3 regions of the Paenibacillus sp. FSL H7-0737 genome follow, and region 3 is predicted to be linked to each of the others. Evidence: predicted binding sites of a transcription regulator. Region 3 holds the regulator's gene; each other region holds the start of a gene.

Region 1 (11,229 bases), 1.4 Mb from region 3:
ACTTCTCCATCCGGGACACACTGCCTCGCAGTGTCGATCCACCGTACAATCTAAGGCTTGTTCCACGTTTTAGCTTCGTTCCCACGTTACGGTAGAACAATGAACTGAGCAGACGTTTCAATTCGAGACTACGAATATCATCAGCAGCGAACCAGTTATACACATCCCACCATAATTCAGGTATCTCCGTCCCCTGGCGCCACTGGCGTAGCTGCATAATCAATGCACGAAGACTTTGTTCTGGATGACCAATGTAACCGAGGTGAATGGAATCTCTGACTTCTTCTGGTAGTCCTGCAGGGGGAAGTGCTGCCAAGCTGTGCTCATGAACCCTTGGGAACATTCTATGCAAATGACGGATTACCTCAGAGGGAAGGAGCGCCTTGCCCTCATCATCAGCAGTGGCGTAGCTAATCCAGAGCTTTCGACTTCCTGTCGTTAGCGCATTATAGATCAAAAACCGCTCGTCCAGCAGTTTACGAGAAGCACCAGGAGCAAGCTCCATACCGGCGTTCTCAAGTACAGAGCGTTCGCCTTCCGAGAGAATTCCATCCTCCTTAAACTGCGCAGGCACAACACCTTCATTAAATCCAAGCAAAAAAGCGTATTTAACTCCCGTTGGTCGAGTCCGATCCATGTTACCAACCAGTACTTGATCGAGCGCGGGAGGAACAAGTCCCATCTTAAGCTCAGCAAGTCCTGTCTCTAGGACTCCGGTGAACACATCAAATTCAAGTCTCTCGTTGCCCATCATCTCGACGATCTGATCTAGCAGATCAAGCACTGCACCCCACAGCTGACTATGTTCTCTAGCCTTCTCGGGTTGCCCCTTCTCCATAGCACCGACACTAAGTTTCTCCAGCTTTCGAGCAACATCCGTCTCATCAAGCAGCTTGTACACTGCGGTACATAGTTCAAGGCCGCTTCTACTCTTCTGTATCCGTTTCTCAAAAGCAAATAGAGGACCCGTTATACTAGCACGGCATCGCTCCATTGTAGCAAGCAGTTCTTCATCCATCTGTCTGCCGCCTTCCAGCGACAAGCTAGGAATCCCTTTCCATGAACGGCCATCCGTCCAGCGATACCCTTGAATCCCACAAGCCAGCACATAATTCTCTAAGGCGTCCATATCCTCACGCGTAATACTACCGTCCAGCGGTAGCAAAAGCTCTGTCTTTACACAGCGGAATACATCCTCGAAGCGCCAGCGTCGACGCACCACATCCAATGCGGAGCGTACAAACTCTACCAATGGATGGTGCAGCTCATTTACCTTCTGGTCCAGAAAAAAAGGTACTCCGTAATCTTGGAACAACGGTTTAATCAGTTGCTCGTAATCTCCAATATTACGCATCAATACGGCCATTTCACCATATTTTGCACCTTCATCTCGCGCCAGTCTGATCATTTCACGCAGTGCTCCCTCAACCTCTGCTCTATGAGAAACTGCTGCGCCTATAGATATCGCTTCATTTGCCAGTTCATCTGCACCCATCCAGACCTTTCGGCGGTCATATCCCCTTTCGAGATGAGCAAGAACAGGACTTTCTTCAAAACGCGGAAGAACCGGTGGCTCCAGAAGCTCGTCCCACACATCAATGCCTAGCTCTTCAGCTATTCCACGCAGTTTAATGTAAGTAACCGCAGTTGGGTGAAACAATTCAAGCTCATTCAACTGATCTCCATAGGGATACGAACGATCAAGTGTAAGGGACACGGTCAGCTTCGATGCTTGCTGCATCAATTCTCGAAGCACTACGAATTCCTGCGGGGTAAAGCCGTGGAACCCATCTACCCAAATCTCCGCCCCGCGAATGTAAGAGGAATCAGGAATATGCTCAGCTAGTTCCGCTAAACGATCCTCTTCGTCGATATAGAGGCGTGACATTTCCTTCTCTAAATCGCTGAATACCAGCTGTAAATCATCCAGCTTGCCTTCAAGAATAGGACTTCTTGCAATAGCGCCTCGCATTGCGGATAACTGCTCCTCTAAATCAGAGGAAGCCAAGCAGCAACGCTTCATCTCCGTATGCAGTTGATTCAACCGTTCCACAAAACCCGGTCTGTCGGCAGAGGCACCGAACAATTTCAGTTCCTCTTTACGGCGACTTATGATTTTGTAAATCAACATCTTTTTACCTTCTTCACTGATCGGCAGACTAGCGCTGCCTCCAGTTTCCTGTTTCACTCGATAGGCAAGCCGAGAAAAGCTCAGTGTCTGCGCCCGAATGCTTCCCTTCACATTCCCTACGGTCAAAAGCCCCCGTTCTGCTCCAAAGGAACCTTGTTCCGGTACAAGAATAATGATCGGCGCGCCAAGAGGCTCCTTCTCTAATGAAGAAGAAATAGACTCCCATATTTTTGTTGTCTTGCCACTACCAGAGCGGCCTAGTAAAAAGGTTACCGACATAAATGATAGACTCCTTCCGTAGCGGAGAAAATGTATATGAAACAAGGTGAAATACTCACCGTTTGATAATGTTCAAATGAAAAAGTTCAGTCGTTCCTCGTCCCCTCAGTATAACATAGCTGCACAAATCAGAACATGCGTTTGCTAGTATTTTCTAATGATTTACAATAAAAAAGCTACGAAGTAAACAGCAACTAACGTATTGTGGTGACTTGCTGTTTAGTATTTCTAGTTTGTTAATACCCGGTGTGCAACGTTCGATGCTTTCTGTTTGGAGCGTAGAGTTAGGGTTCGAGATTCGGGTTCGCTTATAGCGTTAATCTACCAGTTAGCTTAATAGATAACATTGAACTATAGTTAAATATTTATCTAATCGGCGAAGTATAACGTTCTTGTCCTCAGTCAGGGGCAAGAAACATGATTCCTTAATCAAAAAAAGCCGCTAAATTAGCGGCTTTCAATCAAACATTTTTCTTTTCCTAAACCTTTTCCTTTGTATTTAATCTAACATGAGTGTTTCTTAATGAACAGTTGTATCTGATAATCCCACTGCAATATTCCAGTCACAATAATGTTATGAAGAACAAAATCTGGACACACATTGTATTCCGTCTTTGCCCTTTCAAGTAAACTTTGTAATACAGCATTCTTATTCTCTTCGGTACAAATTGCACACAGATAGTCCCCTTCTGGTAGCACAGTCAGCCCCTCTAAAGACGGATATTTCAAGCAAACAGCAAATAATCGTGTTATTCCTTCAGTCGTGAACATTCCTGCCATATCTTCAAACAGAAATTGTGAATGCAGAGACGTTTCAATTTGTTGATAGAAATGTCTGTGATAGTCCCATAAATTCTTAAGTGTGGGGCTTTCCATTTTATTCGAAAGCATAATTACCCTTTCCTCTATGTGTCTGACAAAGTAATTTTCACTTTGACTATAACCGTCGTGGAACTTATTTTCATAATGTAGATAGGCACGTTTAATTTTCGATTTTGCATACTGCAGACGAGCAATTTTATCGTCTGCTCTTTTTTCTGCTTGTTTTAGAAATGCAATTACTTTAGAGAGATCATTCTGCTGCAAAATATCTTTAATATCCATTAAAGTAAGATCCATTGCTTTGAGCAGTTCAATGGTTTGCAGCTTTACGAGCTCCTGCTCGGAATAGTATCGATATCCCGACAGTTCATCTTTATGGCATGGCTTGACTAATCCAATACGATCATAGTGCCGCAAGGTCTCAGTGGTCATCTCAACGATCTCTGCTGCTTGCTTAATTGTAAAATAGTTGTTCATATCTACCCTCTTGACCTTTTTGTAACACAAAAGTTTATGATGATTAAAACATATGCGACTTATAAACGCAACGAAATACAAAATGAATTTATTACCAGAGAGGAAGGCAAATATGAAGAACTAAATCATGTATCAAAGGATTATCCTTTGTTGTATATCTGAATTTGTCTGCATAGCAGCTTAATATTGGCATTCGTAGGACTGGCTATATTTAAAAGAAAAATGATTTAACGAAGGAGCGTTTTATAATGAAAAGTACTGCAAAAAAATTACTAACTACTATAGGCATATTGGTGACACTATTGATATCATTAGCAGGATGTTCCTCCGACTCCACTTCCATGGAGGAAAAAAATTACACCATACCTGCCCAAAATATTGATACCTTAACAATTGATGTAAAGGACAAAAAAATAAATATCCTCCAATCTAAAGATGAACAAATTCATATTGTTTACTATGAAAGTGAGAAAGATTTTTACAAGATTGATCTATCTGACGATAAAGAACTGTCAATGGTAAGTGACAGTAATAAGGAATGGAACGACTATATCGGAGGAAAAGGCTCGCAAGTAACCAGAACTATTCAGGTATCGATACCTGATGCAACTTTAAAAAATTTGACTTTAAAAACATCAAATGAAAGTATTGTATTACCAACAATCGTGTTTTTAGGGACAGTGGAAGTAAATATAAATAACGGAAATATCCAACTGGACAAATTGAATGTAGGGACGGCTATAACCCTTGAAACAAAAAACGGAAATATTAGCGGTTCAATTCTAGGGTCATCTGATGATTTCGCGATCTTAAGCAAGGTAAAAAAAGGAGAAAGCAATTTGCCTGCCAATAAAGAGAATGGTTCGAAAAAATTATCTGCTTATACAAATAACGGCGATATTACCTTACAATTTTCTGAGTAGCCAGTAGTTAAATATTGGATCGTATGAAGTCAGATACAATATTGAAAGGGATAACCCCTGTGTTCACTTTTGAAACTTCTGGTCCTACCTCTTCGACTATTCTACCGGCCTATAACCGATAAAATATCCGTCTTGTAATGGAAAACAGCGGCTTATACTTTCTGGATTACATTCGGACTCAGGAGTCGCTATTCATGAATTTCGTGCTGTTTTGGCAACTTATCGGACTAAGCGGACATACCTTGTTAATCCCGAATCCTACTCTTCTTAGAACACAGCAAAAAATCCGTAAAAAGAGGCCTCGATCGAAGACTCCTTTTACGGATTAAAATCCATTGCCTATATATGAACAGCCAGCTTATTTCTTACTCCGCACTTCAAAAATCGCAAACTTCAGATAGTGTCCTTCGTTAACGCCTAGAATCTGCGGATGGTCTTTGCCTGCGGCACGCCATTCCACAAGTCTCAATACTTTACCTGCATCTTTAGCTGCGTCGGCAATCGTCTCAAGGAATAGATCCGGCTGCATGTGGTAAGAACAACTTGCAGTAACCAAATATCCGCCTTCGTTCACCAGCTTCATGCCGTGTAGATTGATATCCTTGTAACCACGGCAAGCACCTGCTACTGCACTTTTAGTTTTCGCAAACGCTGGAGGGTCTAGGATAACTACATCCCAAGTTTTACCTCCACCTGCTGTCATCGGCTTGGAGGTATCTGTTTTGGTTGTTTTGCCTCCGGATTTAGCATTTGTAGACGCTACTGTTGATTCCATTCCGCTTGCAATCGTCGCCCGCTCCGAACGTTCCTCCAGACCTTTTACCTGATTGCGCAGGTAGGCAAAAGCATCATCCACTACAAATTCCACTCGATCACTAAAGCCATTCAGCTCCACATTGACCTTGGCACTCTCTATGGCATGAGCGGAAACGTCAAGGCAGGTTACTTTTTTCGCGCCATACTTGCAAGCATGCAGAGTGAAGCTACCTGTGTGCGAGAAACATTCCAGCACTGTAGCACCATCCCAATAAGGGAAGGTTACGTGTTTACCACTCTTGTTTACCGGCAAAGTTTGTAATGAGCCATCTTCTGCTTCGATTTCTTGCAGCGTAATGCCACTTCGTCCACCCCAGCCCTTCATGAGTGGGGCAATGGATGCTCTATTCTCACGCTGATCAAAGAAGTAGCCTGTCTTTTGGCCCTCTTCGATATCTACTACCAGCTTAAGGCCATTCTCACTTACGGTAACATGACGTGGGCATTCCCCGTACAGCACACCTGTAGTCTGCTCCATCCCTTCCAGTTCGCGCACGCTAACATCACTGCGTTCATAAATACCACGCGGTGTCATAACCTGTACAAGTGCTTCAACAATCTCTGTACGGCGCTTGTCCATTCCGAGTGTAAGGAGTTGTACAACTAGAATATCCCCGAACCGATCCACAATAAGCCCTGGCAAAAAGTCCGCCTCACCATAAACCAAACGATATGCATCTGCCCCAGGGAGGAAACGTTCTCTATGTTGCAGACAATTCGTAAACCGTTCTACGAAAAAAGCTGTATCCATGATCGCCAGTGGTCCCTGCGATACAATTCTCACCCGGATTTGCGATGCTGGATTGTAATAGCCCACGGCCAAAAACCGGCCTTGATGATTTAGGACATCTACTAATCCCCCTGCTTCTGGGTTTCCTTCAACTGATGCAACTTCACCTGCGTAGACCCATGGATGGCCCTGTTCTAATCTTTTTTTACGATTGCGTTCTAAAATAACCGATGCCAATGACTTCAACTCCCTGTTTCTCTAAAAATGATTTTATACATGTCCTACACGTTACTTTCATATATTGGTGTACAACCCTCGTCCAAAGGAGTATGCCCAATGTTCCGTGATCTGCTTTTCCCTATTATATATGGTCTTGTCATTTTTCTGGCTGGCATGAAGCTAATGGAAACAGCGTTGTCCAAGCTTGCAGGGCCACTGTTAACTACAAGCCTGAATAAGGCAACCTCTACACCTATCAAAGGCTTGATCGCAAGCAGTGTACTGTCAGCCCTGCTTCAGAGCAGCACGGCTGTAACTGTGCTAACGATCGGTATGGTGAATGCCGGCCTGCTCACCTATGCTCGTACACTTGGCATTATCCTAGGCAGCAACATCGGCACCACTTTGACCACAGAGTTAATCGGACTTCAGATCAATTCCATGGCATCGCCACTGCTGGCTGCCTCACTGAGTCTGTGGGCCGCAGCAGTTATAGCTGGCGAGTTACCGCATACATCACGGGCAGCAGCACTATGCCGGAAAATATCAGAGCCGCTGCAATTCATCAGCCTGGCTGTATCAGGATTCGCCCTAGTCCTATGGGGAATCGCAGTCATGCAGTCCATTGGCGGGACGCTTCAGGAGAGTGGCCTATTCCTTTGGTTCCTGAATCATGCTACCACAAGTGCCCTATGGGGACTCGCCGCTGGTGCCTGCTTAACTGCCCTGTTACATAGCAGCGCAGCAGTTATCGCCATGGCCATGGGCATTGCTGCCTCTGGTGCCATGCCACCAGAGCTCGGCATAGCCATCGTGCTCGGTGCCAACGTCGGTACCTGCGTCACGGCAGTCATCGCTTCCATCGGCGGCTCGACTTCTGGCGTCTTTGTCGCTTGGTCGCATGTTGTCCTCAATGTAAGCGGTGCGCTCCTGTTCCTACCTCTTATTGGGCCCCTACAAGCAACTGCTGCATGGATTGGCGGAGGAGCCGCCTCACAAATCGCTCATGCACAGACTATTTTTAATGTAGTATGCTCGCTAATCGCACTGCCATTATGTTACCTGCCTGTATGGTCAAGACTGGAGAAACGTCTTCAATCGTAACAATATACTGTAACGCCTGATCCCAAACTTTCCACAACTGTACTATTATACTTCAATCGAAAATATTATAAAACCGCGATCCATCGTAAAAAGTGATTACCGTCGAAGATATTGCGATCAGAGCGAATAAGATTAAAGCAATATAGTCATTTCTTGAGAACGGACGACTGCTGTACCAAGTCCGTTTTCTATTAGTTCCGAAGCCACGTAACTCCATAGCCGTACTAATATTCTCAATTCGCTCAATGCTAGTCAGAATCAAGGGCATTAGAATCGAAATGATATTTTTAAGCCGCTTAGGCAGCTTTTCTTTTCGAGAGATGTCTATTCCCCGTGCCTGAGCAGAGAATGATATATTCTCATAATCTCTTTGGATATCCGGAATGTACCGCAGCGCAAGCGATACAGAATATGCAATTTTATAATTCACACCAATCCGGTTTAAAGACGCTGCGAATTCACTAGGATTTGTCGTTAGAAGGAACAACAGTGCCATGGGAATGACTACTGCATACTTAAGGGCAATATTTAATTGGTAGAATAGCTGCTCATATGTAACGGTATACCGACCTACAAGATGAACAATATCATGACGTGAACCGTAAACCTTTACACCTTCCAAAGGAGAAAAAATAAAGATAGCTATATGATTAAGCACAAAGAAGATCAGGATAAAATATAATACGAAAGCATAATCCTGAAATTGAACTTTAGAGACTCTAAAGGCAATCAAACTAAATAATAACATCACTATTAGACATCTTGTATCATATGTAATCATCCCTGTCACAGACCACACTATAAATAAAATCAGCTTAGTAGCGCCTGTAAGACGGTGAATAGGTGAATCTTGCTTCGTAAAAGTTAACATTGTGGCCTTCATCCGCCCCGGCTCCTCCTGTCGTATGCAATAAATCTTCTTACGAACTCTTCTGGCTGATCCAATTGGACCCTCATAGCCAATGTAAATAGTGAGGTCTCTTTCAAATTAGCATTCCTCACTACTTCTATATTGGTTAATACTCGCTCAGGGCTATCATCAGCAAGCTTAACACCATCAGACAACACTACAGCTCTATCGGCATACTCCAGCATAAGATGCATATCATGGGTAATCATAATGACCGTCATTCCCTGTTCCCGAAGCGTCAAAAGAAATTCCATCATTTCGTTGTAGTGCCTATAATCCTGTGCTGCAGTCGGCTCATCTAATATGATCACTTCCGGCTCCAGGATCATAATAGAAGCAATAGTCACACGTTTCTTCTGACCGTAGCTGAGCGCAGAGATGGGCCAGCTACGAAAAGCGTATAGACCGCATATTTTCAAAACATGATGCACTCGCTCACGAATAATCTCCTCGGACACCCCTCGTAATTTAAGGCCTAGCGCAACCTCATCATATAAAAGCGTCTTAGAAATCATATGATTAGGATTCTGCATCACGAAACCGATCCGCTCTGCCCGCTCCTTAATCGTATCCTTGGCAATATCCCTTCCGTTCATCAATATCGAACCGGAAGTGGGCATATAAAAGCCACAGATAAGCTTAGATACCGTGGATTTCCCAGCACCATTTCTCCCAGCTATACAGACCATTTCTCCTTTATGAATAAGAAGGTTAAGTTTATGAAGTACTGGTCTGCTCTTCTCATAACCGAATGAAACATCATGTAACTCAAGGATAGGTAGACTCTCACGTTTATCCTGCTGCGAATTATTATTATCATACCAGTACTCAAGCTTGCTGGAGCAAGAGTCCAGCCGAATTTCATCTATATGCTGTGGATTCATATCTGATGCAATCGTACATCCTGCATACTTTAAAGCCGTTAAATAGAGAGGTTCCCGAATACCTACTTCTGAAAGTAAGCGAGTGCTTAATAGCTCAGCGGCTGGCATATCCGCCGCAATGCGTCCGTCATGGATCACAATAATGCGGTCCACCGCACGGTGAAGTACTTCCTCGAGCCTGTGCTCGATAATAATAACCGTTTTACCGGTCTCTTTTTGCACTCGGTCAATAAGCTCAATCGCTTTTGTGCCAGTATATGGATCTAAGTTTGCCAAAGGCTCATCAAACAACAGGATGTCCACATCACCAACCAGAACACCAGCTAAGGTCGTTTTTTGCTTCTGACCGCCTGACAATTCCTGAGGTGACGCTCCCAAATATTCGTGGATATCCACGGCTGTTGCCGCAGCCACTACCTTTTCTATCATTTCGGCCTGTTGAACCGCGTGATTCTCCAGACTGAAGGCGATGTCCTCTCCAACCGTTAATCCAACAAATTGTCCGTCCGGGTCCTGCAATACAGTCCCTACCTGATCCGACAATGCTGCAATACTAAGTTCTTTCTGCTCCAGACCCTTAATTTGCAATGACCCAGACATTTCACCTTTATAGGCAAAAGGGATGAGTCCGTTTATACAATGAGCCAGTGTACTTTTTCCAGAACCAGAGGGTCCCACAATAAGTACCTTCTCCCCTTCGGCAATCGTTAAGTTGATATCTGTGAGTGTAGGCTCCTGCTGTGCTCGATATTGAAAACTAAAATCCTTAAATTCAATCACTGCTTTTTTCATCCTTGACCTTCCTCTTAGCTTCGTTTGAAGAATTTCACTTCCATTATATGTTTTACAGCCATAAAAAAGCCGGTGATCTCCACCGGCTTTTGGTTTGGATTATATGCTACTCAGGCTTCTCTGGTCAAGCTGCCTTGCTTCGTTCTTGTCTTTGCATATGCAATTGCGAGTAGTGAGCCAATCACTGCTACAGTGACGATATTGGATGCTCCGGCGATAAGTCCTTGTGTGAATACTTTATTCGCTGGTTCTGCATAGATTAGAATATCCAGTACAGGTGCTACTAAGAACCAGGCGATTGCGTTTGCTACAATCTGGGCCAGATTAAAACGAATCAGTTCCTTTCGTCCGAATTCCCCGTCATGAATCCCAATTCTAGCCACAAGCAGACCAACAACGAGCCCAACAATTCCAGAAGCGATCACCCAACTGAACCAAGGGGAACCATAAAAAATCGCATCCTTCAGTGTATGTCCGATCAGGCCAATGAGTAATCCGGCAAACGGACCGTACAACAGTGCGAACAATGCCAGTAAAGCGTATGTAGTCTCAATGTTAGTGTTTGGAATTCCGGATGGAATCGAACCGAACCTGCCCAAAATAACGAATAAAGCAGAACCGATACCAATCGCAACAATCGTCTTAATCGATAACACCTTTTGTTTTGCCATATTTTCATCTCCCCCAACGCTTCTCTTTTATTTTATGTAATTATACATCGGAATAGTCGGAATTAATATAGATTAAAATAAAAAAATCTGCAAAGCAACATTAATGTTGGCTTTGCAGACCCAGACCACTTATAGAGTTATTATATGATTTGCTTTATCTATTTCACAGTAACGGTTACCGTCACTGTCTTGGTGCCAATCTTTCCTTTAATGGATGCCGTTCCTTTGCTCACAGCTACAATCTGGCCGCTAGCAGATACTCTAGCTACAGAAGGCTTAGAGCTAGTCCACGCCGCACTTCCAGTAACAATAGCGGTCTTCCCCGTATCATACTGCGCAATCACAACTGCATTCTGAACAGCTCCCGGAGCCATCTTCAGTCTATTCTCGTTGACAGTCAACTTCATTAGCTTAGGAACTACATTAATTTTGACACTAGCAGCGAGCCCTTGGTAAGAACCTGATAACGTC
Region 2 (11,229 bases), 330 kb from region 3:
CCTTTACAAAGGCTTTAGCTAAAGAGTTGGCTCCATCTGGTGTAACGGTTAACGCGGTAGCTCCAGGAGCGGTTAATACGAACATGCTGTCCAATTTACAGGAGGATGAAGTCCGTATGCTGGAGGATGAGATTCCAGTAGGGCGTTTGGCTACGCCTAATGAAATATCTTCACTAATTTATTTTTTGGCTTTGCCTGAGTCCGGGTATATCACTGGTCAGATTATTAGTCCAAATGGTGGATGGATTACCTGATCTTCAGTTGGAGAAAAGCTCCAGCATAATAACTTAGCTTCTAAGACATATTATAAGTGTTGTTTTTAAATCTCACGTAAGGCGGCTTACAGCCTGTATGCAGGTGTTTGACCGTAAACATGAAGGAGGATTTAAGATGACACAAGAAGATAGCGTAATCAAAAATTTTGACACCTGGAAGAAATTTCTGGGAAAACGTGTTGTACAGGCGGAGAAACTTGGGATGAGTGAAGACACAATCTCAAAGCTGGCTTTTGAAATTGGGGAATTCCTCGATGAAAAAGTGGATCCAGCAAACACTCAAAACCGTGCAATCAAAGAGCTATGGGACGTCGGCAACGATGAAGAAAAGCAGACGATTGCTAAACTCATGGTCAAGTTGGCGAAAAATCACGCCTAAGCTTGCGGAAAAGCTCCCCTTGTGGGAGCTTTTCTGCAATTATTACAGGACTGACCTTGCCTTTCATTTTTATTTTATATATCATTAACATGACCCGTGTTTCAGACCGCTTTGTCTGAACGGCATTTTTTTGATGTATATCAAAGTGCGGGAAAAGGAATCTATGAGGTGTACAAGTGGAATATAAACAATGGTATATGGAATACAAGATTCACAAGAACAGACCCGGTCTGCTTGGTGATATCGCTTCAATGTTAGGGATGCTAGAAGTCAACATTCTGACGATTAATGGCGTTGAAGGAAAGACTCGCGGAATGTTGCTGGAGACCAATGACGATGACAAAATAATGCTGATGGGCGAAATGCTCAAGAAAGTTGATAATATTACAGTTTCAGCTCTGCGGTCTCCAAGACTCGTAGACAAGCTGGCTGTGCGCCATGGGCGATATATTGAACGGGATTCAGATGATCGGAAGACGTTTCGTTTTACCCGGGATGAGCTTGGTCTATTGGTCGATTTTCTCGGGGAACTGTTTAAAAAAGATGGAAATCAGGTAATAGGACTTCGAGGTATGCCCCGTGTAGGAAAGACGGAATCAATCATTGCTGGCAGTGTCTGCGCGATGAAGCGTTGGACATTTGTCTCCTCGACACTTTTACGTCAGACGGTTCGAAGTCAATTAGCAGAAGATGAGATGAACCCACATAATGTATTTATTATTGATGGTATTGTTAGTACGATCCGCTCTAATGAGAAGCATTATAATTTATTACAAAATGTTATGAGTATGCCAAGTACGAAAGTGATCGAGCATCCAGATATTTTTGTGCGGGAATCTGAGTACACCTTTGATGATTTTGATATTATTATCGAGCTTCGCAATAATCCAAATGAAGAAATATTGTACGAGTCGTTTACGACTAGCTACAGTGATGATTTATAGAACAAGAAAACAATGAACAATGATATTCATTGAAATTTACAGGAGGTGATGGTATGTCGGAACTGGGCCGGCAATTGAAAGAGGCGCGTCTGCAAAAAGGGATGAGTCTTGACGATGTCCAGGAAGTAACGAAAATTCGCAAAAAGTATTTGGAAGCCATCGAGTCTGGAGACTATAAGGTGCTTCCAGGAAGTTTTTATGTTAGGGCGTTTATCAAAACGTACGCAGAGGCAGTAGGGATGAGTCCTGACGAACTGCTAGAGGAGCATGGGAATGTACCTGCCCCTCCCGAAGACACAGCCATGGAAACGGTGATTCAAAAACGCAGCCGTAGACCTGAAACCGAACGGAATGCAAAATGGCTGCCAACAGTGCTAATGTGGACATTTCCAATATTAATTATTGTTGTGATTTACATTTATGCATCTAGTTTGAACAAACCGGACCCTGATCAGATTGATCAGACGAATCTGACAAATGAACAGCAGGATCCTACGACTGCTAAAACATCTCCACCGGCTTCAGGAGGTGGAGTTGTGGCGCCAACTTCTTCGGCAGGAACAGAAGCAACAACTGAACCTACTGCAGAGCCAACGCCATTACCAACACCTACGCCTTCCCCGCAATCCATTACAGTTACACCGGATGGGAAAGCAGGAAAAACAACAAAATTCAAGGTTTCAGCTCCGGCTGGAAGTGAAGTGAAGGTTGAGATTTCTGCTACTGGGGTAAGCTGGCTTGAGGTGTATAAAGGTGAGAACTCTAAAGGTGAAAAACTCTCATTTGGTAACACAGCGGCAGGAGATCGTATGAGCTTTGTGCTTGGAAGTGAAGGAATGTATATTAAATCTGGTTATTCACCAGCTACTGAGATTACTGTCAATGGACAAGTGATTACGGATGAAAAGACCTCATCTCGTCTGCTACTTAATCTGGATGACGGTACTGGAAGTGAAACGACCCAGAATGAAGGTACCACCGATACTATTGACCAGACTAATGAAACAGGCCAATAAGAAAAATGATGCATAGACTTTGGCTTTGCGGGGAACATAAGACTGTTTCTAGTTCTTAGCCAAAGTGGGGTGTACATTCATGATTGTTAGCTGGATTGTAGCTGGACTTGGGGTTGTTGTCAGTCTTATCGGATACTATATGACACCAAGTGCTTGGGGTTATGGAATTCTCGGGTTCGGTCTTGCACATATCGTGCTTGGAATTCTGGATATGTTTCGAAGCCCGCTTCGAAGCAGATAGGGATTTAGAATGTGCGTCTCCGAGGATATTTTCCATTGGAGACGTATTTCTACCTGAAACACAACACATTTCGAAGGAAAAGCTCCACTATGTGGGGCTGTTTTCTGTGTCGGGTGAGGTACATATTATCCAATATTAGACTTAAGGGTATCATTCTTTTATAATAGTAGCAGACTAAAAAGTACAAAGGACGTGTAGTTATGAGTTCAGAAAGTTCATTTGATATCGTATCTAAAATGGATATGCAGGAATTAACCAATGCGATCCACCAAACAGAGAAAGAAATTGACAACCGCTTTGACTTTAAGAACAGCAAGAGTAGTCTGAAGCTGGAGAAAGACGCACTTATTATCGCCTCTGAGGACGAATATAAGTTAAACGCTGTTATTGATATTTTACAATCGAAGATGGTGAAGAGAGGTATCACGCTGAAAAACTTGGATTTCGGCAAAGTGGAGCCTGCTTCTCTGGGTAGTGTTCGTCAGCGTTTAGGTCTTAAGCAAGGAATTGATCAGGAGAACGCAAAAAAAATTAACATCCTGATTCGTGATTCGAAATTGAAGGTGAAGAGCCAGATTCAAGGAGATCAGATCCGTGTAACTGGTAAGAGTCGCGATGATTTACAACAAATTATCCAGATTTTGCGTAAAGCTGATTTGCCGCTGGACCTGCAGTTCAACAACTTAAAATAGCATTTTGTACCCCGCAGTGCTTATCAGCGCCATTATGCGGGGTGCTTTGTATTTTTTTTGACACCTATTTATAGCTATAATATACTTGCTTAAGTAGAAATAGATGAGCCTGACTCAGGCAATTTGTATGAACGATTTAGGGGAGGAACTTCAGTGAATTTGCCCAACCGCATCACGCTAGCACGTATTTGCCTGATCCCGATTATGATGTTTTTCTTACTGGTGGATTTCAGTTTTTATCCAGAACCGATACATTGGGGCTCTTTTCAGCTATCTGTTAATCATTTGGTGGCAGCTGTAATCTTTTTGCTTGCAGCGAGCACAGATGGAATAGACGGCTACATAGCAAGGAAATATAATATGGTCACCAATCTCGGTAAGCTCCTTGATCCGTTAGCGGACAAGCTGTTAGTTTCTGCAGTTCTGATTTCACTTGTGGAATTGGGCAGATGTGATTCATGGATCGCAATTGTTATCATTAGTCGTGAGTTCGCAGTAACCGGGCTTCGCCAGATAGCATTGTTAGAGGGAAAAGTGGTTGCCGCCAGCAAATGGGGTAAGATAAAGACGGTTGTACAAATTGTAGCGATCTCACTGCTGTTGTTAAATAATTTCCCATTTCAATTCGTCAGCATTCCTGTAGACGATATTGCCATCTGGGCTGCAGCCTTGATCACTATTTACTCTGGAATTGATTATTTTGTGAAGAATAAGGATCTATTACAGCTGCATAATGCTTAAGCGTTTTAGGCAGCTACATATAGGAGAGGTAATAGGTAAAGCACCTATTACCTTTTTTAAACCCTAAAAGCAGTGTATCTACATTATAACGAGGAGGCGAAAGCCAGGTATGAAAGCGGAGATTATTGCAGTAGGCACGGAGCTTTTGCTCGGTCAAATCGTAAATAGTAATGCCCAGTTTTTGTCTATTGAGCTAGCTGCTATTGGGATTGATGTATATTTTCAAACCGTAGTTGGGGATAACAGCAGTCGCTTGCAGCAAGCCATTGAGATCGCTCAAAGCAGAGCGGATGTTATCATATTTACCGGTGGTATTGGTCCTACAGAAGATGATCTAACGAAGGACGCGCTGGCTGCTTCCTTAGGTCGCACACTTCATATAGATCGCTTGGCAATGGATCATGTACAACGTTTCTTTGATGATCGAAAGATTGTAATGACGGAGAATAATCGTAAACAGGCACTTATAATTGAAGGAACTACACCTTTGCCAAATGAGATTGGTCTTGCTGTTGGCATTGCTTTTGAGCATGAAAAGAAATATTATATTGTGCTTCCTGGTCCGCCTCGCGAGATGAAGCCGATGTTCGTAGATAAAGCTGTACCGTGGCTCCAGCAGCACGCTCTAACGACAGAAATGCCACTTTATTCTAAAATGCTTAAATTTGCAGGTATCGGAGAATCACTGCTTGAGGATAAGCTCATTGATCTTATTCACAGCCAGACAGACCCAACCATAGCTCCTTACGCTAAAGAGGGAGAGGTAACCGTTCGTATTTCGACAAAAGCGCCTTCCGAGCATGAAGCTTACAAGAAGCTGGAGATTCTGGAGAAACAGATCAAAGAGATTTTGCCAGAACATTTATATGCAAATATTGATGTTCCACTGGAGCAATTGATTGTGGATTGGATGGCGGATGCAGGTCTGACTTTAAGTGCGGCAGAGAGTTGCACGGGAGGCTTGCTGATGGAGAGTATAACTAACATTCCAGGCAGTGCTTCGATGTTTGCGGGAGGAATCGTCTGTTATTCCAACGACCTGAAGAAAAAACTTCTGAATGTGCCAAGTGCTTATTTGGAGGGGCCAGATGCTCCAGGGGCAGTTAGTCGTGAAGTTGCCGAGGTGTTAGCTGATCAGGTGAGAATGATCGCAGATAGTGATTTCGGTTTATCTGTAACTGGTGTAGCAGGACCAGGCTATTCTGAACGTAAGCCAGTTGGACTTGTATTTATTGGTTTAGCTGAACGCGGGCGTAAGACAGAAGTATACGAGCTTAATCTTAAAGGTACACGTGAAAATATACGACTGCGTACTGTTAAAGCTCTGTTGTATCGTCTATGGCGCAGACTTGAGGAACGGAAGGTGGAGACACCTCTTGAAGGCTCAGACTTGTAATGGGAGATTAGCCCAGTTATAATTGAGACATACGGAAGAACCGTGGCACTGAGATTTCTTTGCTGCGGTTTTTTGTATATCTGCGGAGATTTTGATCGCTGTTTTGGTTTTGATCATAAGTCGTTGATGTCCGGTGAAGTAGAGAAATCAGTTAACTTCTATGTCCGGAGGGAGGCTTACAATAAAAGGGATAATTAACGCTTGAGACAAAAAAAACGAATGTATGTTCGAAAAAAAGCTTGGCAAGACCTCAAAAACGCGTTATTATATTATTATAAACAGTGAAGGAAGTGGTCTGATTGTCAGATCGTCGTGCAGCGCTTGATATGGCGCTTCGTCAAATAGAAAAACAATTTGGTAAAGGTTCGATCATGAAACTGGGAGAATCCACTCATATGCAAGTGGAAGTTGTACCTAGCGGATCTTTGGCACTTGATATTGCGTTAGGTATAGGCGGACTTCCAAAGGGACGTATTATTGAAGTATACGGACCTGAATCCTCCGGTAAAACGACTGTTGCTCTTCATGCTATTGCAGAAGTGCAAAAACAAGGAGGACAAGCTGCATTTATCGATGCTGAGCATGCTCTCGATCCGAAGTATGCACGTAACTTGGGCGTAAACATTGATGAATTGTTGCTATCTCAGCCAGATACGGGTGAACAGGCACTTGAGATTGCTGAAGCACTTGTCCGTAGTGGTGCAGTAGACATTATTGTCGTTGACTCCGTAGCTGCGTTGGTTCCTAAAGCGGAAATCGAAGGTGATATGGGTGACTCTCACGTCGGCCTACAGGCTCGTTTGATGTCTCAAGCGCTTCGGAAGCTATCTGGTGCCATTAGTAAATCGAATACAATTGCTATCTTTATTAACCAGCTTCGTGAGAAAATTGGTGTTATGTTCGGTAACCCTGAGACAACACCGGGTGGTCGGGCGTTGAAATTCTACTCTTCCGTACGGTTGGATGTTCGCCGTGTCGAAAGTATTAAGATGGGTAACGACGTTGTAGGTAACCGAACCAAGATCAAGATTGTGAAGAATAAGGTAGCACCTCCATTTAAACAAGCTGATGTTGATATCATGTATGGTGAAGGGATTTCCAGAGAAGGAAGTCTTGTAGACATCGGTACTGAAATGGACATCGTGAATAAGAGTGGTGCATGGTATTCCTATGAGGGTGAGCGTCTCGGTCAAGGACGTGAGAATGCCAAACAGTTCTTGAAAGAACATCAAGATATTGCACTTATCATTGAGAACAAGATCCGTGAAGCAAGTAACCTGTCCACTATTGTTGCTGCACCAAATGAAGCGGAAATCATTGCAGAGCAAGAGGAAGAAGAAAAGCTACTTCTCGAAATCGAACAATAGAATTTACTAAGGAATAGGACGCCCTGTGATTCATTGTTGCAGGGTGTCTTTTCTTAACAGTGTAAGAACATATATATTTGGGGTCCCCCCAAAGTACCTGAGTACGCACCGAAGTTAAGCCGCACTTTGTGGGGATATTTTATTGCTATGAGGTGACAAGCAACTATGGTAATACAGCTGGATATGGATTTTGAATCGGATGAGCAGGACGTACAGGTCCTATCTGATTTTCCTGATGGAGAACTTTTAGAAATTACTAAGGTAGAACGTCAGAAGAAGTCAGACCACCGCTACATCATACATTTCGGAGCCTATAACATGACTGTACACGAAGACGTCATGATTAAATATCGGATGATTACTGGAAATTCTTTTATGAAAGCCGATTTGGAGGAAATTGTTGTTGCTGATGAGCGACAACGAGCTTATGTAGAAGGACTTCGTTATCTAGAACGGAAGCCACGTACCGCTATGGAAATGACTCGCCGTTTACGGCAGAAGGAAATAGGGGAGACTATTATTGCGGAAGTGGTGCAACGGCTACAGCAGGAAAGATTTCTTGATGACCCCTTGTATGCAAAGCAATGGGCCGAGCAACGCATTACGAACCAGCGAAAAGGGAAAATGTGGATTCGCCAAGAGCTACGTGAGAAAGGAATCGACAAAACCTTGATCTCGGAAGCACTGGAGAATGTCAGTCCTGAACAAGAACTAGAGAGTGCACTTCAGATTGGTCGTAAGAAATGGAATCTTATTCGTGGTGAAGCCACAGATAAGCGCAGAAAGACTGGAGCCTTCTTAATGCGGCGTGGATTCTCGGGTGATATGGTGCGACAAGTGATCAATACTTTACTTGAGGAAGACAACTATGAGGGTGAAGATGAGGAATTTTACTAGACTCACTGATTCTCTTGACATTAATGCGCATATCGACTCTCTTGACAATGTCTTTTTATAAATAATAAAATATAACATGAATCGGCATAAAGTAAGAATCCTTTTTCCTTCCCAAAAAGGTGACTTTTTAAAACGGTTCGCGTACAACTCATATGAAATGTAATCGCCGGATAAGGCGGGCAGTGTGCATGTGCAGCATGTGCAGTATGGCAATCGGTTATTTACCGGTTTTTTGTATGGTGATGAACGGATAGTTTAACAACTGCACAATTCCCAGGGATATACCTTGGAGAGGAACCAACGAGGAGGTGAACAGATGCAAGCATGGATCTGGGTCATTATCGTTCTCGTTGTAGCTGCATTATTCTTTGGGTTCGGTTATTTTATTCGTAAATCCCTTGCAGAAGCTAAAATTCAAAGCGCAGAAAGAGAAGCCGTAGTCATCGTGGAGAACGCGAAGAAAGACGCAGAGGCGCTGAAGAAAGAAACAGTATTGGAAGCTAAGGACGAAGTCCATAGAATCCGTACTGAAGCTGAGAAAGAAACTCGTGAACGTCGGAATGAAATCCAACGGCAAGAGAGACGTTTGCTGCAAAAGGAAGAATCTCTGGATAAAAAAATGGAATCGCTTGAAAGAAAAGAAGAACAAGTAGCTAACAAAGAGAAACGAATTGATGAAACCCAACAGCAAATTGATGTTATTTACAAAAACCAAGTCACTGAATTGGAGAGAATTTCCAATTTAAGCATCGAAGATGCAAGAAGTATTATTCTTAGCAATGTTGAGCAAGAAGTTCGCCATGAAACGGCTCAAATGATCAAAGAGATTGAACAGCAGGCGAAAGAGGAAGCGGATAAGAAATCCCGTGAAATCATCACACTCGCTATCCAACGCTGTGCAGCTGATCACGTAGCGGAGACAACAGTTTCAGTTGTTACCCTGCCGAACGAAGAGATGAAAGGGCGGATTATCGGTCGTGAAGGCCGTAATATTCGTGCACTCGAAACTCTTACAGGTATCGACCTCATTATTGATGATACGCCGGAAGCAGTTATTTTGTCGGGATTTGATCCAATCCGCCGTGAAGTGGCCCGTACGGCACTTGAGAAGCTTGTGGCAGATGGACGTATCCATCCCGCTCGAATTGAAGAGATGGTGGAGAAATCCCGCAAAGAAGTGGACGAACGAATTCGCGAATATGGTGAACAAGCTACTTTCGAAGTGGGTGTTCACGGATTGCATCCAGATTTGATCAAGATTCTGGGTCGTCTGAAATTCCGTACAAGCTATGGTCAAAATGTATTGAAGCACTCCATGGAGGTTGCTTATTTAACTGGACTGATGGCCGGTGAGCTTGGGGAAGACATCGTGCTTGCAAAACGTGCAGGATTGCTCCATGATATCGGCAAAGCGCTGGATCATGAAGTAGAAGGATCGCATGTTGAGATCGGCGTTGAACTAGCGAAGAAATATAAGGAACATCCGGTTGTTATCAACAGTATCGCGTCTCATCATGGAGATTGCGAAGCTACCTCGGTTATTGCTATGTTGGTTGGTGCAGCTGATGCATTGTCAGCAGCAAGACCTGGCGCTCGCCGTGAAACACTGGAAACGTATATTAAACGTCTAGAAAAACTGGAAGAAATCTCAGAGTCATTCGAAGGCGTTGAGAAATCATTTGCTATTCAGGCGGGCCGTGAGGTACGCGTGATGGTACAGCCAGAGAAGATTGACGATGCAGAGGCATTCCGTCTTGCTCGCGATATTACGAAAATGATTGAAAGTGAACTGGATTATCCAGGACATATCAAAGTTACCGTTATTCGTGAGACACGGGCTGTTGAATACGCTAAATAGGTGGAATATAAGGTTAAGGGATAAGATGTAACTTATACTTTCTTATATTTGTTGAGAATTGGCCCCTAAGCGGGGCCTTTTTTCTTTTGAATATGAGGTTTTATCTATTAGATATAGCGGTTACGATTAGGAGGAGAGAATCATTAAAGTACTATTTATTGGAGATATCGTTGGAAATGTTGGCAGAAAGGCTCTTCGTGAGATGTTGCCCTCACTAAAAAGTAAATATCAGCCACATATCATTATTGTTAATGGTGAAAATTCTGCTGCCGGTAGAGGGATCACCAAGGCGATCGCTAATGAGTTTTTTAACTGGGGCGTTCACGGTATAACTATGGGAAACCACACATGGGACAACAAAGATATTTTTGAGTTCATCGATGATGAGGCTCGGATTATTCGTCCCGCTAATTTTCCGCCAGGAACACCGGGAAGAGGTTATACAGTCGTTAAAGGGAACGGTAAAGAACTGGCCATAGTAAATTTGCAAGGCCGGACATTCTTACCTGCTATCGATTGTCCTTTCCGTGTCGGGGAAGAAATTGTGGAAGAGCTTCGCAGAGATCACAAATGTATTTTAGTCGATTTCCATGCAGAGGTAACCTCTGAGAAAATCGCCATGGGATATTTTATGGATGGTCGCGCATCGATTGTTGTTGGGACACATACTCATGTTCAGACAAATGATGATGTGATTTTACCAGGAGGAACTGCTTATTTGACCGATGCGGGAATGGTTGGTTCAAGCGAAGGAATTCTGGGTATGGAAAGAGATGCAGTACTTTATAAGTTCACAACTCAGCTTCCAGCACGATTTGTTGTCGATGAAGGCAAGTGGCAGCTTCACGGTTTATTTGCAGAATTAGATGAAAATACTGGTGCGGCGACTCGTCTGGAGAAGATACGGTTACGTGAAGATGAATGGGTTATGAGCTAAACGTAGAACAGAGTATGGTTTAATCCGGGTAATTTCGCTGAGTTAGGGTAAAGTGTGATATTTTTTATATCATAAAAGAGTATCTTTAATACCGTTTTTGGAAGACGTGGTCCGTAAAAAGAAGGAATTATTTCTTCTCTCGCGAATAACATCTAAAGTAGTGGAAGAACACCATTATTTTCCCAGGGGAGGTACTTACTATGGATGTATTAAAAGTATCAGCTAAATCCAATCCAAATTCCGTCGCCGGCGCATTAGCGGGTGTTCTTCGTGAACGTGGATCGGCCGAATTACAAGCTATTGGAGCTGGAGCACTGAATCAAGCAGTCAAAGCAGTTGCCATTGCCCGGGGATTTGTTGCACCAAGCGGAGTAGATTTGATCTGCATTCCTGCGTTCACTGATATAGTGATTGATGGGGAAGATCGAACCGCGATTAAACTGATTGTTGAACCCAGATAATAGACCTATAGAATGATTGAACCTG
Region 3 (11,229 bases):
TGTATGATGTTACGCCAATTTATGCTTTTTACCCCTCTACTAGTCCTGTTGATTTAGTGGCTTCATTAGAAAAAATTGCAAAAATTCCAGGTGTATCACAAATATTTGGCTCTCATAATACGTTGGGTCTAGATCCATCTATTTTGCAAGAGGTTATGAAGGCAGTTCGTGAATTACGTGAACGGGATCTTGTCGCTCATGGTACGGGCATTCACCAATTTAACGGATTTAGTGTGCAATTTTAAAATGAATGTTGGATGCAGCGAAAACGGCCCCCCCAAAAGGACCGTTTTTTGTCTTTCCTTAAGGTTTTCAAAATTTCTAATTGGGTAAAGTAAAGTGAAGTAATCAGAGGTGGAAGGGGGGCATTTATTCGGATACGATCGACCTGAAGAACGCATGTAATTGTTGGACTTGGGAGTAAGCTTCTTTGTACTGATTATCGGATTGTTGAATGGGCAGTAAGCCTGGCAAGAAGGAAATACTATACACAGGTATTTCATTGCTGTTCATGTATATTTTAAGCGTAAGTTCCTCGATAACATCAGCCTCTTCGTCAACGTTATTAAGCACATTAATATCCGCACTTGAAGCAGTTGATTTGCTGTTTTGTTGTCGTTTAGATACTTTTGAAAGGGTTAGTGCGTTAACAACAATCTCTGATCCCATTATATTGTCGAACGAGTAAAGCTTTGCTATTGCTTTTTTGCTTGTTTTTGGATTGCTGGTACCTATTGCTATTTTTTTATAAGGTTCATTAAGGGCGATCAAGTGAGATTGATTGGGCGGAATGAATGTTTTGGTGAATATAATATTAAAAGATGAGGTTGCGTTTAACAGCTTAGAAAGTTCAGAAGAAGTAGATAGTTTTTTTAATTCTATAATAACGGCACTTAGAATTAAAATTCCTCCTACAATGGCAAACATATACATCAAGAAAATCAGCATGTAATCACACCTCCAATGATCTCAGTAGAGCAAGATTTATTGCTTATTGAAAGATATGCCTGAATTCACTCTACTAGTATCTGTTAAGAGCGAAAATCGTGGGAATTTAGGAAACGACTATTGATTAGAAAAAGAGAAAGCACCCAGAGATCTGCCGATTTTGCGAGCTGAGTGCAAAATTGTGGCAACTGCTGGAGTGCTGATGAGAGGTTTTTAAAATAAATATGTCAAAATCATAAGAAATTGAAGGCTGTGATTTGATCAGTATAAACAATTAGCTGTTTGTATTCGATCGGAGATTCATAGTGAGTATAGGGTCTTACAGAAACATCATTAAGGACTACAAAGTTATAGCTGAAATTTTTATCGGGATGTTCCGCACCTAAATAAGATATGTATTCATCTACAATGACATCATCCATTAGAGATTTTAAGTCAAAAACATCCTCTTTATTGGAGGTGGAAGGGGAGATGGTCCCTTGAATACTGCCGAATGAGGTGAGTAAATTTACTTTTTTTCCACTCGCTTGATCGTTATTTAACAATAAGCCAGAGAGTTTAACAAGTGCATCGACTTTAAAATCGACGAGGGTTCTAATTTTTGAGTTGTTCAAAACGAGACACTTCCTTTCAATTTGAAATCCTGTTAACATTATTCGACATATAACCACATAATTCCTATTAGGTCATCAAAAATACATAAATACAAACACGCCTCCTCCATTGAACCATGAGTGAGGCGTGTTTATCTATAGAGATAGATTTAATTCCTGATCGTTACTCGTGTTCCAATCGGAACAATCGCAGCTAGTGCTAACACATCTTCATTGTACATACGAATACAACCGTGGGATACTTCGTGCCCTATGGATGAGGGATCATTATTTCCATGTATCCCATAGTGAGGCTTAGATAGACCCATCCAAAAGACCCCAAATGGACCACCTGGATCGGGTTGTTTGTTAATGATTGTGAATTCACCGAGTGGTGATTGAGTTAACATTTTACCGATTCCGACTGGGAAGCCCCTGATCACAATGTCGTTATCAAGAAGATAAAGCATACGCTGCGTCAGATCAACTATAATCCGGTAATTTGGCATTGTGCAACACTCCTTTCTAATTAAGATATGAGGAGGATGCCTAAACGGTTATTCATTAAAAATGGTCATTTTAGCCCATAAGAATAAATGTTCTGTAATTGATAAATGGAGTTTGATAACAATAAAAAAGCTGTTCTGCATTTGCAGAACAGCTTTTAAAAAAATAAAAGAAAGTATATATTTTTACGATATACCCTATCCTTATACTTCTCGTAGAAACGGATACCGTCCTTTAAAGGGCGGTATCCGTTTTCGCTTGGTAGGAGTGCATACTTAGTGGATATCTCGAAATAATCCGATAACTCTGCCGAGAATGGTCACGCGATTAAGGCGAAGAGGCTCGTACGCCGGATTCTCCGGCTGAAGACGTATATGATCACGTTCTTTATAAAAAGTCTTAACGGTTGCTTCATCTTCTTCGGTCATAGCTACAACGATATCTCCGTTATCAGCCGTTTGTTGTTGACGAACAATAACATAGTCGCCATTCATAATCCCAGCTTCGACCATACTGTCACCTTGAACCGATAACATAAATACTTTGTTATCTCCAACATAGTGAGTTGGAAGCGGGAAGTAGTCTTCAATATTCTCAGTAGCAGTGATAGGAACCCCGGCGGTAACCTTACCTACGACAGGAATGCGAGCGACGGTTTGCGCGAAATGATGGACATTCTCGGAATCCTCTTGGCCAAGCAATTCTATCGCACGAGGCTTCGTTGGATCTCGACGGATAAGTCCCTTCTTCTCTAGCCGATCTAAATGACCGTGAACTGTGGAGCTGGAAGCAAGACCAACAGCTTCTCCAATCTCCCGGACGGAAGGAGGATAACCCTTGCTGCGGACTTCGCTACGTATAAATTCCAGGATCGCCAGCTGGCGACTTGAAATCTTTGACATTGGAATCAACCCCATATAGTAATGTTTGGGAAAATTATAACATAGAACTACCGTTCGCACAAACATAAGTTCTAACTATTATAAATATTAATTCGAAAGAGTTAATAAATGGTAGTCTTGTATTGATTGCGTTTCCTTCATCTAAACAATAAGAGTGATTCTTTATATGAAGAATATGGTAAATATTAACCTCTGAAAAAAAGAGAACAATTGTTCTAAAATAGTATTGAACAAAACACATGTTCGTGTTATTATAATTTCAAAAGTAAGAACAAGTGTTTGGAGGGTGATATTCATGTTAAAATACAGTACATACCGCAGCATCTACGATAAAGCCCCAGTGGTTGAATCTTTAGGACATAATCCTATTACCCGTTATTCAGCTCAGATTAAAGAGATTACAGAGCTTTTGCTTGAAGGCTTGATGCGTTTGTTCCGTAGAGATTTTGTTATTAAACTAACATTGATCATTGTGCTCGTACTATCAGGACTTACAGTAGTAGGTAATGTATTTGCAGGATCTACTACTTTAATGAAGGATGAGAAGCGCGTAGTGGTTGAACGTGGAGATACACTTTGGAGTATTGCTCTTGAGAATAAACCTTCTGATATGAAAACGGCTGTATATATAGAAGGAATTAAAAAATTCAATGGCATTAAAGGTAATCAGATTAATGCTGGAGATATTCTCACTTTACCTATATATTAATATTCTAAGAACATAATAAGAGGACATGAAGAGCTTGCAGGGAGTAAACCTTGACAAGCTCTTTTTCTCATGGCAGAGTTAGAATTAATTTATAAGGGGAGGGAAAGTTTTGAATATTGATGAGTTGGTCGCGCGTATTAACGAATTGGCACGCAAACAGAAGAGCGTAGGCCTTAATCAAGAGGAAACGGCGGAACGCGCCAAGCTTCGTGAAATTTATTTGGGGAATATTCGCAATAACTTCCGAGCACAATTGAATACGATTGAATTGGTCGATAATGATGAGCATGAACAAGGTAACAAGGGGCGTAAGCATTAACACCCTGTTCCTTTTCATAGATATTACTGGATGACTAGGGGGAACGCATATGGCCCGTTCTTGGGAAAGAATGGTTCAACGCAACACGCAGCAAATTAATAAGCAAAGAAAGAAACAGGGGAAGGAAACGATTTACGCATCTAAATCTAAATCTCCTGGTAAGAACAGCGAAACCTTTAAAGGCCGTAACATTGCATTTCCAGTAGTGTTATTAGTGCTTGGTACTATGTTTTGGATGATTGGTTCAGTGGACCAAGCCAAAGGTAATGGTATGCTTATGAACTGGCTAGGAGTCGTTTTGTACTACTTACTAGCGGCACTTCTGTTCTTCCGACGTCCGTACTTGAAGGTAGAGAATGCTAGACTATCTACTATAAAATTCAACCGCGAACGTTATCTGCCAGCTTCTGATATTGAGAAAATCATCCTTTCGCGTGGAGCTGTTGTAATTAAGCATAAAGGCAAACGCACGAAATGGATTTTTACCAGACTTATGAATCGTTATGATACCAATGCAATGGGGACTCGACTGGAAGCATTCGCAAAAGCTCACCAAATTGAAGTAGTTCACGAATAGAAATTAACCAGCCATGGGAGAGGGAGACCTGTAATGCCAATTTCCGCCGTACTATTTGACCTTGATGATACACTGCTCTGGGATGATCGGAGCGTTAATGAAGCATTTCGTTCTGCATGTGAAGCCGCTGGGGATACGATTGATCCACAAGAACTGGAACTTGCGGTGCGTAAAGAAGCCATTGGACTATATGAATCCTACGAAACGAACCCGTTTACAAAGATGATTGGGATTAATCCGTTTGAAGCACTTTGGGGGAACTTTACTGCAGGTGAACAGCCGGAATTCCGTCAATTGGAGCAGCTTGCACCGGGATATCGTAAAGAGGCATGGCGTCGTGGTCTTGCAGCACTTGGTGTAGAGGACGAAGCTCTTGCTGAGACATTAGCAGCCAAATTCGCAGCAGAGCGTAGAAATCGACCTTACATCTATGAAGAAACGATTCAGGTGCTTGAAGAACTGAAGGGAAAAGTGAAGCTATTGCTTCTGACTAATGGATGCCCTGCATTGCAACAAGAGAAACTAGATGGCGTACCTGAAATCGTTCCTTTCTTTGATCACATCGTGATTTCTGGAAGCTTCGGAAAAGGAAAGCCGGATAAGGAAATTTTTCTGCATGCCCTAGAACTTTTAGATATTGCACCTGAGCAAGGAGTTATGGTCGGAGATAAGCTTACAACTGATATTCGTGGTGGGCTGGCAACAGGTTTGACTACAGTTTGGATTAATAGAAAAGGCAAACAGCCAGATCCGGAAATTCAGCCGGATTATGAAATCAAACATCTTGGAGAGCTTCTTTCATTAGTCCAATCTCTATAAAATTTCATTCATTTAAGCTTTAAGAAGGCAGTGAGTTCCTAGGTATCTAGGAGACTTGCTGTCTTTTTTATATCTACATCATATTTAATATGATAGATGAGATTTACTAGTATATGATTTAAGTCACAAGAGTTTAGCTGAATTAATGCGAAATACTGAAAAACCAATAATAATGTGTATAATAGATGGAGAATGTATAACATGAATTGGTAGATTCTTAGTAATCAATTCGACTGGGAGGAATCTAAATGAAGATTTCAAGAACAATAGTTCCTTTATTATTAGGTGCAACACTTTTAGTATTGGGAGGATGTTCATCAGACCAAACTAAACATTCTGGCGTACATAATATGAATATGAACATGGACATGTCTATGGAACCTATCAAGGTCGAGTTACATTGGAATCCTGAAGAGGTTGTTGTAAATCAGAAGGTGACCTTTGAAGCAGTGGTGACGCAAGACAACTTGGCAGTAGATGATGCGAAAGAGGTTCTGTTCGAAATTGTGAGTAAAGATGATAGTGAACAGAAAATTGAATTTAAAGGGAAGCTAGTCAGTGATGGAATCTATCAAGCAGAGGGAACACTAACGAAAGAAGGACAATATATTGTTACATCACACGTAACTGCTAGAACTCAACATTCTATGCCTAATAAAGAACTCTCTGTAAAACCATAATTAAAAGAATAGCAATTCCTATGATTACAGATAATGCAGAGTGGAAAGGAAGGCTTTTCGAAATTCCTTTATTCTGCTAAACTTACTCTAATGTTTTACTGGGGGGACTATACGTTGGCTAAATATACACTTGAGGAAAGCTTACAACAAAGAATATTAATTCTAGATGGTGCAATGGGCACAATGATCCAACAGGTGCCTCTGACAGGTGAGGATTTTGGTGGGGAAGAATTGGACGGCTGTAATGAAATGCTAGTATTAACTCGTCCAGAAGTAATTCAGACGATTCATGAGCAGTATCTAGAAGCAGGTGCTGATCTCATTGAAACGAATACATTTGGTGCAACGTCTGTTGTACTTGCTGAATATGATATTCCGCAGCGGGCTCGTGAAATTAATCTGGTTGCAGCAAAGCTAGCTCGCAATGCCGTTGATAAATATGATACACCAGATCGTCCCCGCTATGTCGTAGGTGCGATGGGTCCTACAACAAAGACACTCTCTGTTACAGGAGGCGTCACTTTCCAAGAGCTCGTTGATAGCTACGAGGAACAGGCAGTGGCATTGATTGATGGTCAAGTAGATGCGTTATTGCTAGAGACCTCTCAGGATACGCTGAACGTGAAAGCTGGAAGTATAGGTATTCGAAATGCATTTGAGAAGACGGGTATCAAATTGCCAGTGATGATTTCGGGAACAATAGAGCCGATGGGTACCACACTTGCTGGTCAGAACATTGAAGCATTCTATATTTCTTTAGAACATCTGAAGCCTATCTCTATAGGTCTGAACTGTGCGACGGGTCCAGAGTTCATGCGTGATCATATTCGTTCACTTTCTGCAATCTCTTCAGCGGCTGTGAGTTGTTATCCGAACGCTGGACTGCCAGATGAGAATGGGCATTATCATGAATCTCCTGATTCTCTTGCGCGTAAAATTGCTGCGTTTGCAGAAAAGGGATGGCTTAACATTGCGGGAGGTTGTTGCGGAACGACACCGGAACATATCCGTGCTATGTCGGAGGCACTTTCACAATTCCCTCCACGTCCGCTTGCAGGAAATCATCCGCCGGCACTTTCTGGGATTGAACCTATTTATATTGAGAACGACAACCGTCCATACATGGTTGGTGAACGTACGAATGTATTAGGATCGCGTAAGTTTAAACGTCTTATCGTCGAAGGTAAATATGAGGAAGCCTCAGAAATTGCCCGTGCACAGGTGAAGAGTGGTGCTCAAGTTATCGACGTCTGCGTGCAAGATCCGGACCGTGATGAGATTGAAGATATTAAGCTGTTTCTAGAATTAGTTGTAAAAAAGGTTAAAGTTCCTTTGATGATCGATACTACCGATCCGAAGGTTATTGATCTGGCATTACAGTACTGTCAAGGTAAGGCGATAATTAACTCCATTAACCTTGAAGATGGTGAAGAAAAATTTGAGCTGGTCACTCCATTGATTCATAAGTATGGCGCAGCTATCGTAGTGGGTACGATTGATGAGACAGGACAAGCAATCAAGGCTACGGACAAACTGGAAGTTGCCAAACGCTCCTACGACTTACTAGTGAACAAATACGGATTAGCTGGAGAAGACCTTATTTTCGACACGCTTGTGTTCCCTGTAGGAACCGGGGATGAACAATATATTGGCTCTGCTAAAGAAACTATTGATGGGATTCGTCTAATCAAAGAAGCACTTCCAGGTGTTCATACGATCTTGGGGATCAGCAACGTTTCCTTTGGATTACCGGAAGCAGGACGTGAAGTGCTGAATTCAGTATTCCTCTATGAGTGCACTAAGGCTGGATTGGATTATGCGATCGTAAATACCGAGAAGGTAGAACGTTATGCGTCTATTCCTGCTGAAGACCGTCGTCTTGCGGAGGAATTAATTTATAATACGAATGACGACACGCTTGCTGCTTTTGTAGCCGCCTTCCGAGGGAAAAAGGTTGAGAAAAAAGAGAAAATTTCTAACCTGTCACTAGAAGAGCGTCTGGCTTCATATGTAGTTGAAGGCACCAAAGAAGGACTTATTCCAGACCTTAATGAGGCGCTTACCAAATCAGGACCTTTGGAGATTATCAATGGCCCGCTAATGGCCGGGATGTCAGAGGTTGGACGGCTGTTTAATAACAATGAGTTGATTGTTGCTGAGGTGCTGCAAAGCGCTGAAGTGATGAAGGCTTCTGTTGGTCATTTAGAGCAGTTTATGAAGAAGGATGAGACATCGGTAAAAGGTAAGATCATGCTGGCAACTGTAAAAGGCGACGTGCATGATATAGGTAAGAATCTGGTGGAGATCATCTTATCCAATAATGGTTATCAGATCATTAATTTGGGTATAAAAGTACCACCTGAGACCATTATCGAAGCGTTTCGTCGTGAAAAAGCCGATGCGATCGGATTGTCTGGACTACTCGTAAAATCGGCACAGCAGATGGTGCTGACTGCGCAAGACCTACGCACGGCTGGGATTGATGTGCCTATTATGGTAGGTGGTGCTGCCTTGACCCGCAAGTTCACCAAAACACGTATCCGGCCGGAATATGATGGACTGGTATTATATGCTAAGGATGCTATGGATGGACTCGATATTGCTAATCGGCTTATGAATCCTGTTGAACGGGAGAAAATTGCCGAGGAAATTCGAGTGGAAGCAGAATCCGCAGTGGCAGTTGCTCCTAAGCAAGAGCTTCCTACGCTGACTAGAGCTGTACGCTCCAAAATTTCTCCAGATGCACCTGTATTTGTTCCACCCGATTTAGAGCGCCATGTCATTCGTAATTATCCATTGGGGCATATTATCCCTTATGTGAACATGCAAATGCTGCTCGGTCACCATCTGGGGCTACGAGGTTCTGTAGAGGCGCAATTAGCTGCTGGTGATGAGCGGACTGTGGAGTTGAAAGGTACTGTCGATGACATTCTACATCAAGCGATGCTGGAAGGTACGATTACTCCTCATGCGATGTATCAATTCTTTCCGGCACAATCAAGTGGTAACGATATTATCGTGTATAATCCACAGAATACAGCCGAGATTCTGCATACCTTTACTTTCCCAAGACAAGGTGTTGAGCCTTATCTCTGTCTAGCGGACTTTTTGAAGTCGGTCGACAGTGGAATGATGGACTATGTTGGATTCCTCGTGGTAACAGCGGGACACGGTGTTCGTGAGCTCTCTACAGCCCTTAAGGATAATGGCGATTATTTACGCTCACATGCGTTACAATCTGTAGCGCTGGAAGTAGCAGAAGGATTAGCGGAGCGTGTTCATCATATGATGCGTGATACATGGGGCTTCCCAGATCCTGCAGATATGACCATGAAACAAAGACATGGGGCAAGATATCAAGGGATTCGTGTATCCTTTGGTTATCCTGCATGCCCAGATCTGGAAGATCAGGGACCACTATTTAAACTATTATCCCCAGAGGATATCGGTGTTCACCTTACAGAAGGCTTTATGATGGAGCCTGAGGCTTCCGTTTCGGCGATGGTATTCGCTCATCCAGAAGCGCAGTATTTTAATGTAGAGAAGCTGTAATTCTTTCATTTATACACCCGGTCTGTAGGGGGATTGTATCCCTTTCAGCGGAACCTCCCGTAACTGGGGGGTTTTTTGCTGGAAGAAGGACGTTTAGAATAGATAAGAGATTGTTCAGCCGTTAAGACGAAGGGAGGACAAAGGATGGAATTATATTTTTTAGGTACGAATGCAGGGGTACCAACTATACAACGCAATGTAACGTCGATTGCATTAAGACTTCTTGAAGAACGCCGTAGCATTTGGATGTTCGATTGCGGGGAAGGGACTCAGCATCAGGTTCTTCGCTCACCGATTCGCCTAGGGAAGCTGGAAAAGCTATTTATTACACACTTACACGGAGATCATCTATTTGGTCTTCCAGGTTTATTATCTAGTCGTGGTTATCAGGGAGGGACTTCTCCTTTAACGGTTTATGGTCCACCTGGATTGAAGGCATACTTAGATATATCCTTAGCTGTGAGCCAATCCCGAATTCCATACAAGATTGAGATTGTTGAGCATACAGGAGGAACGGTATTTGAGGATGATGGTTTTAAAGTGGAGGCAGCATTATTAGAGCATCGTATTGATAGCTATGGTTACCGGGTAACGGAAAAGGATAGTCCTGGGAGCCTCAATACGGAATTACTAAAGAGTTTTGGCTTAAAGCCTGGACCGTTATATGGAAAATTAAAAAAAGGTGAAGATGTTATAACGGATGACGGTGTTCGTATCTGCGCTGCTGATGTTGTTAGAGAACCTAAAAGAGGGCGTATTGTTACGATCTTGGGAGACACAAGACCTTGTTCAGGAGCTTTAGAACTCTCACTTCATGCAGACCTTATCGTTCATGAAGCAACCTTTGCTCATGATCTGGCAGAAATGGCGTATCAATACCATCACAGTACCGCACGTCAAGCTGCAGAGCTAGCAAAGGAAGCCAATGCAGGCCAACTATTGTTGACTCATTTCAGCTCTCGTTACAGTTCGTCTGAAGAGTTAATTCCTTTGCTGGAAGAAGCTGAACTCATTTTTCCAGAGACATTATTAGCGGAGGAATTCGGCACATATCCAATTTATCGAAGACAAAACGGGCAATTGGGGAAATGATTATTTTCCGGGAAAGCGCAGGAAATGACAGTGCTATGCTAAAAAATGCTGGAAGAGTCTCTCGTTCGATTTCATTCGACGAAGTGTGTTAGATTTAAAGTAATTACAGCGTGAAAGAGGTACGAATGGCTGGAAATCTTGCCGAAAATAAACGGACAATACCACCAAACAAAAAGTATTATTAATCATTCTAAATCCAAGCTGGGCTTAGGTTGAATGTTTATTAATACCATTATTAATTTATCGCATTAATTAATTTTTTATGGAAATAGAGGGATTTATAATGGAACAGATTAAAGGATTATTGATTGACTTAGATGGTACGTTATACCATGGGCAAAAAATGATTCCTGGTGCTGATTTACTGATTAAAGGTCTGCGTGAAGTGGGCATTCCTTTTTTATTTGTTACCAACAATTCATCGCGTACAGCTGCTAATGTGGCTGCACATTTATGTGGAATGGGAATCGATGCGAAAGCTGAGGAGGTATGTACCTCATCAATGGCGGCCGCACGTTACATAGCTGAGGA

The links. Region 3 encodes LexA, which represses DNA repair genes until DNA is damaged. Its sites were predicted from a motif close to CGAACATATGTTCG; they were not measured.
Region 1: the regulator LexA is predicted to act here: its motif matches at 2,541-2,554, upstream of addB (helicase-exonuclease AddAB subunit AddB).
Region 2: the regulator LexA is predicted to act here: its motif matches at 5,901-5,914, upstream of recA (recombinase RecA).

What each region holds. Positions count from the first base shown of each region.
Region 1 is NZ_CP009279.1:5,203,233-5,214,461, forward strand. Features, by position in the region: gene addB (helicase-exonuclease AddAB subunit AddB) at 1-2,410, opposite strand, end outside; gene H70737_RS22795 (MerR family transcriptional regulator) at 2,915-3,709, opposite strand; gene H70737_RS22800 (DUF4097 family beta strand repeat-containing protein) at 3,958-4,632, shown strand; gene H70737_RS22805 (class I SAM-dependent rRNA methyltransferase) at 4,991-6,415, opposite strand; gene H70737_RS22810 (Na/Pi cotransporter family protein) at 6,515-7,501, shown strand; gene H70737_RS22815 (energy-coupling factor transporter transmembrane component T family protein) at 7,554-8,384, opposite strand; gene H70737_RS22820 (ABC transporter ATP-binding protein) at 8,381-10,087, opposite strand; gene H70737_RS22825 (ECF-type riboflavin transporter substrate-binding protein) at 10,198-10,758, opposite strand; gene H70737_RS22830 (hypothetical protein) at 10,917-11,229, opposite strand, start outside.
Region 2 is NZ_CP009279.1:4,109,236-4,120,464, reverse strand. Features, by position in the region: gene ymfI (elongation factor P 5-aminopentanone reductase) at 1-254, shown strand, start outside; gene H70737_RS17990 (DUF3243 domain-containing protein) at 391-654, shown strand; gene H70737_RS17985 (DUF3388 domain-containing protein) at 831-1,598, shown strand; gene H70737_RS17980 (helix-turn-helix domain-containing protein) at 1,652-2,614, shown strand; gene H70737_RS31075 (hypothetical protein) at 2,694-2,855, shown strand; gene H70737_RS17975 (YajQ family cyclic di-GMP-binding protein) at 3,056-3,547, shown strand; gene pgsA (CDP-diacylglycerol--glycerol-3-phosphate 3-phosphatidyltransferase) at 3,701-4,288, shown strand; gene H70737_RS17965 (competence/damage-inducible protein A) at 4,398-5,684, shown strand; gene recA (recombinase RecA) at 5,984-7,051, shown strand; gene H70737_RS17955 (regulatory protein RecX) at 7,217-7,948, shown strand; gene rny (ribonuclease Y) at 8,265-9,806, shown strand; gene H70737_RS17945 (TIGR00282 family metallophosphoesterase) at 9,949-10,743, shown strand; gene H70737_RS17940 (stage V sporulation protein S) at 10,944-11,204, shown strand.
Region 3 is NZ_CP009279.1:3,778,989-3,790,217, reverse strand. Features, by position in the region: gene H70737_RS16420 (MBL fold metallo-hydrolase) at 1-245, shown strand, start outside; gene H70737_RS16415 (hypothetical protein) at 370-948, opposite strand; gene H70737_RS16410 (hypothetical protein) at 1,182-1,562, opposite strand; gene H70737_RS16405 (L,D-transpeptidase) at 1,712-2,050, opposite strand; gene lexA (transcriptional repressor LexA) at 2,324-2,950, opposite strand; gene H70737_RS16395 (LysM peptidoglycan-binding domain-containing protein) at 3,246-3,659, shown strand; gene H70737_RS16390 (DUF896 domain-containing protein) at 3,769-3,978, shown strand; gene H70737_RS16385 (hypothetical protein) at 4,028-4,555, shown strand; gene H70737_RS16380 (HAD family hydrolase) at 4,589-5,374, shown strand; gene H70737_RS16375 (FixH family protein) at 5,623-6,054, shown strand; gene metH (methionine synthase) at 6,229-9,606, shown strand; gene rnz (ribonuclease Z) at 9,751-10,698, shown strand; gene H70737_RS16360 (HAD-IIA family hydrolase) at 10,982-11,229, shown strand, end outside.